DNA from 2 places in the Venatorbacter sp. C2-1 genome. Region 1 is predicted to be linked to the other one. Evidence: predicted binding sites of a transcription regulator. Region 1 holds the regulator's gene; the other holds the start of a gene.
What was found. The regulator FliA, encoded in region 1, starts transcription of late flagellar genes. The targets are predictions, from matches to a motif close to CTAAAGTTNNNNNNNNNNCNGCCGATA.
Positions count from the first base shown of each region.

Region 1 (2,399 bases):
ATGAGTGTCTCGGCGCTGACTCAGCTGCCGGTCACCCTGGTGACTGATGGACCGCACATCCCCGATGATGTGCATTATCCGGATGCTGAAAAACTGGTGAAACTGGCGGAGCAGATGGCGCGCATGGCGCGTACCCGCTGGCAGGCCGCCGAAGCCATGAGCTTCGCCACTCAGCATTCCAGTATTCAACACGGAGTATAACGACTAATGGCAAGGCATCCTGTGCAGGTCATCGCGGTCACCGGCGGTAAAGGTGGTGTCGGCAAGAGCAATGTCTCGGTCAATCTGGCTATCGCTCTGGCCGAAATGGGGCGCAGAGTAGTGGTTCTTGACGCGGATCTGGGGTTGGCAAATATCGATATTCTGCTGGGTATCAGCTCTAATAAAACCATTGAAAATGTTCTGGCGGGTGAATGTGATCTGCGTGACGTAATGGTTAAAGGGCCGGGAGGTATCCGCGTAGTGCCGGCATCTTCTGGTACGCAAAAATTATCGCAGCTGAACGCACTTGAACATGCCGGCCTGATTCAGGCCTTCAGTGATATCGGTGATGATATCGATGTGCTGATTATTGATACCGCGGCCGGAATTTCCGACAGTGTGATGAGTTTTGTCCGTGCCGCGCAGGAAGTACTGATGGTGGTCACTGATGAACCAACCTCAATCACCGACGCCTATGCGCAGATCAAACTTCTGAATCGTGACTATGGGCTGTTCCGTTTCCGCATTGTTGCCAACATGGTCCGCACACCACAGGAAGGAAACGCTTTATTTGCCAAACTTACCAAAGTGACAGATCGTTTCCTGGAAGTGGCTATGCAGTATGTTGGCGCTATACCTCAGGACGATGCGCTTAAGCGTGCCGTGCAGCGCCAGAAAGCGGTGATCGATGCCTACCCGCGCTCTAAAGCGGCGACAGCATTCCGTGCACTGGCTAAAAAAGTGGATTCATGGCCACTGCCTTCAACACCCCGGGGGCATCTGGAGTTTTTTGTAGATCGGTTGGTTCAGGAAGCCGGGGCATAACGAGTGTCAGTAGGAAGTTGTCTGGTGTATTCCGACGTACAAAAACACGATTATGAACAGCTGGTACGTGATCATGCGACGCTGGTAAAGCGCATTGCACACCACCTTATTGGCCGTCTGCCTGACAGTGTGCAGCTTGATGACCTTATTCAGGCCGGCATGATTGGCTTGCTGGAAGCCGCGCGTAAATACGATGGTGGCAAAGGTGCCAGCTTCGAAACCTACGCCGGTATCCGCATTCGTGGCGCGATGCTGGACGAGATCCGTAAAGGTGACTGGGCACCACGCTCGGTACACCGTAATTCCCGTCGTATCAGCGATGCTATTAAACAGATTGAAAGTGAAAAAGGCCGTGATGCTGAAGACAGCGAAGTCGCCGGTTTTCTGGGCATCAGTCAGGATGAATACCATGCCATCCTGAAAGACAGCGCCGGCTGCCGGCTGTTCAGTTTTGAAGAAGTTGTTGAAAAGAGCGAGTCAGGCTTCGACGTCTTTGAAGAAGAGTCCCCCAATCCACTGGACGGTATCGAACGTGAATCCTTTCAGCGTCAACTCGCCGACGCTATCCGTCATTTACCCGAAAGGGAACAGCTGGTACTCGCCCTGTACTACGACGAGGAACTGAACCTGAAAGAAATTGGCGCCGTATTGGGTGTCAGCGAATCAAGGGTCAGTCAGCTGCACAGTCAGGCAGCTCATCGTCTGCGTGCCCGCCTTGGCGGCTGGTTGTCCTAACTCCTTCCTGTTATTGAAAAAAATCTTTTCTGAGCGCTTTGTTTCTGGATAAAGCGATAACTGTGTCTACACTAAACCTTAGGAACGACTTGGAATATAGAGAGTCGATTACTGGAGGTCGTTTTGGACAAAAACATGAAAATTCTGATCGTTGATGATTTCTCAACGATGAGACGAATCGTCAAAAATCTGTTGCGTGATCTGGGGTTTACCAATACTCAGGAAGCAGATGACGGCACAACAGCACTTCCCATGTTGCAGAATGGTGATTTCGACTTCTTGGTGACGGACTGGAACATGCCTGGCATGACAGGTCTCGACTTGCTGAAGAAAGTGAGAGCCGATGATCGCCTGAAAAGTCTGCCGGTACTGATGGTGACAGCGGAAGCCAAGCGCGACCAGATTGTTGCCGCTGCTCAGGCAGGGGTTAACGGCTATGTCGTGAAACCTTTTACTGCTGCGGTACTGAAAGAAAAGATCGATAAGATCTTTGAACGTGTCGAAGGTTAACCAGGAAGACAACTTGATGGCCGGGATCAATCTGGATACCGATAACAGCGCTGTCGGCACTGAAATCAAAAACCTAGCAGAAAGCATGCTCAAGCAGCTGGAGCTTGGTGATCTCAGTAAGGCGGTAG
Region 1 covers NZ_CP094879.1:2,993,238-2,995,636, reverse strand. The annotation lists gene flhF (flagellar biosynthesis protein FlhF) at 1-201, shown strand, start outside; gene MT343_RS13430 (MinD/ParA family protein) at 208-1,026, shown strand; gene MT343_RS13425 (RNA polymerase sigma factor FliA) at 1,030-1,761, shown strand; gene cheY (chemotaxis response regulator CheY) at 1,897-2,271, shown strand; gene MT343_RS13415 (protein phosphatase CheZ) at 2,288-2,399, shown strand, end outside.

Region 2 (2,399 bases), 1.4 Mb from region 1:
AGAGTGCCAGCGACCGTGTGGCCGGCCTGCGCCATCTGAATGAATGCATGGCGCTTGGCCTGATCCGTTTCTTCCGTTATGTAACCGATGATGCGTTTGCGCCGTCCTGTGTGCACTTCAGCCACGAAAAGCCGGCCGACAGTGCTGAACACGAGCGGATTTTTGCCTGTCCGGTGTTATTTGATCAGGAAGACAACCGTATTTACTTCAATACCCAGCTGCTGGATATGCCGTCTTCCCATGCTGAGCCGGAACTGCTGCAGCTGCACGAAAAACTGGCGATTGAGCATGTGGCCAAGCTGGAGCGTCAGGATATTGTGACCAGAGTATACAGGGTCTTCGGCGAAATTCTGGAAACGGGACAGGTCAGTCTGGAAGATGTCGCGGAGCGGCTGGACATTAAATCCCGCACATTACGTACCCGTCTGGCGGAAGCGGGCACTAACTTCAATCAGTTGCTGGCAGACTACCGCTGCAACCTGGCTAAACGTCTGTTATCCGGTACCGATGAGAGTATCGACGAGATTGTCTACCTTACCGGTTTTTCTGAACCGAGTACTTTCTACAGGGCATTTAAACGCTGGACCAGCCAGACACCGGTTGAGTACCGCAATCAGCGTAAACAGTTATGAAGCGGGCTGATTAGCCTTTTCTTGCAGGGCAATACTTTCAGCCGTCGTGAATTTTTAACTTATTGTCATAATAGTGTTCATTTTTTGATCTGGTTTTCTTCGTGTGCCTGAGCCATTGTAATCGGGTTTTTATTCGGAGGATTTGTTATGAGCCAGACGCAGAAATTATCACTGATTCAACCCTTGGTTGAGCACATGATGCAGACTCAGGACGTTGCAGAATGGCGTCAGGCCCTGCTCAATCAGGGAATTATGAGTAAAGAAGAAGTCATCGCCCTTGATCAGAATGCTCTGCATGCAGCGTATAAAACATTTAAAATCATGCAGTTGCTGAATGAGCACCCGGATCACATCATGAATGAGATCGAGCGTAATAAAGTTTGCTGGAAACTGGATTTCAGCTACGACTATCATCAGGGCGCTGTCTGCTACTGACCTGCAGGCCTGTACTTTTATCAGCCTGTTAGCGTAAACAAAAAAAGCCCGCCAGTTGCGGGCTTTTTTTGTTTACTGACTAAACTGTCACAGGGTTCAATTTCCGGCCGTTCTGGCCGATAACCCAAAGAACAGCAACACAGTCTGAGCGGAGGCTATATGGCAATCACAATTACCCCCTCGCAATACCGGAATTACGGCACCCAGAATCCTGAGGGCAGTAAAAAGACCGGAGCTTCTGCCAGCGATGTAAAACAGGGTGCAGCCGCCGAATCCCTGGCTAAGGCACTTCCCGGCGTTGTTCAGCTGGATAAAAAACAGAGCCCGGAGGAAACCGCTTCAGCCATCCTGCGCCATGTACAAAATGGTATTAACCAGCTGCGTTCCCAGGGGGCAGATCAGAGCCGCATCGATCAGCGCCTGCAGGCCGCCCGTGAAGGCATTGCCAAAGGTTATGCTCAGGCAACAGAGATGCTGGACGGTATGGGGCTGCTGGATGACGAATTAAAAGGCCAGATTGCCGCCGGACGCCAACTGGTCGACGATGGACTGGATCAGCTCGCCCGACCGGCAGAACAGAGTCGGGCGTTGCTTGCCAGTAAAAGCTCGCTCAGCGTGGCCAATGAGTTGTCTCTGCAGGTCCTGACCCAAGAAGGCGATCGGGTCACGGTACGTTTCTCTCAGGGCAGCAGTCTCAGCACGTCAATCAGCCAGGATGGGCAGGGTAATTCGGCTTTCAGTCTGCAGGCCTCGGCTCAGCAAAACTGGAGTATGGAAGTGAATGGCAGCCTGAGTGATGCCGAGAGGACGGCGCTGGCTGGCCTGTTTGATGATGTACAGTCACTGAGTGAGCGTTTCTTTGCCGGTGATATCGGTGCGGCATTGGGACAGGCAATGGACCTTGGCTTTGATGGCAGCCAGCTGGCGGCGATGAGTCTTAATCTGACTCAGCAAACGGTTGCGACCTCAACCAAAGCCTATGCCAGTGTTCAGCCGCAGTTGCCTACACCAGAGCTGGAATCGCTGAAAGCACCGCTGGCGTCTTATGTGGATGCTTATATGGCTGCGCTGGAAAAGGCCCGACCTCTGGCTGATGCTCCGCAGACTTTGCAGGATCTGGTGAATCAATTGTTGCCGGAAGAAGAACGCTTACCGGTCTGGAATTCTTTCCATGAAGGGTTGAATTCACTGCTTGCTAATAAAGCCTGACAGTCGTTTTCTTTTCTCCGCTTCTCAGGGGCAGACTTTTTGTCATGCCCCGGTGCTAACCGCTATACTTCCCCTGTCTGTTTTTACTGGAACTGCCTGATGGCTCTGGTTTTATTTGGCACA
Region 2 covers NZ_CP094879.1:1,580,751-1,583,149, forward strand. The annotation lists gene MT343_RS07085 (AraC family transcriptional regulator) at 1-632, shown strand, start outside; gene MT343_RS07090 (hypothetical protein) at 780-1,067, shown strand; gene MT343_RS07095 (DUF5610 domain-containing protein) at 1,227-2,276, shown strand; gene MT343_RS07100 (glutaredoxin family protein) at 2,376-2,399, shown strand, end outside.
Region 2: a site for FliA is predicted at 1,163-1,189, ahead of MT343_RS07095 (DUF5610 domain-containing protein). Genes of this name have one in related genera too.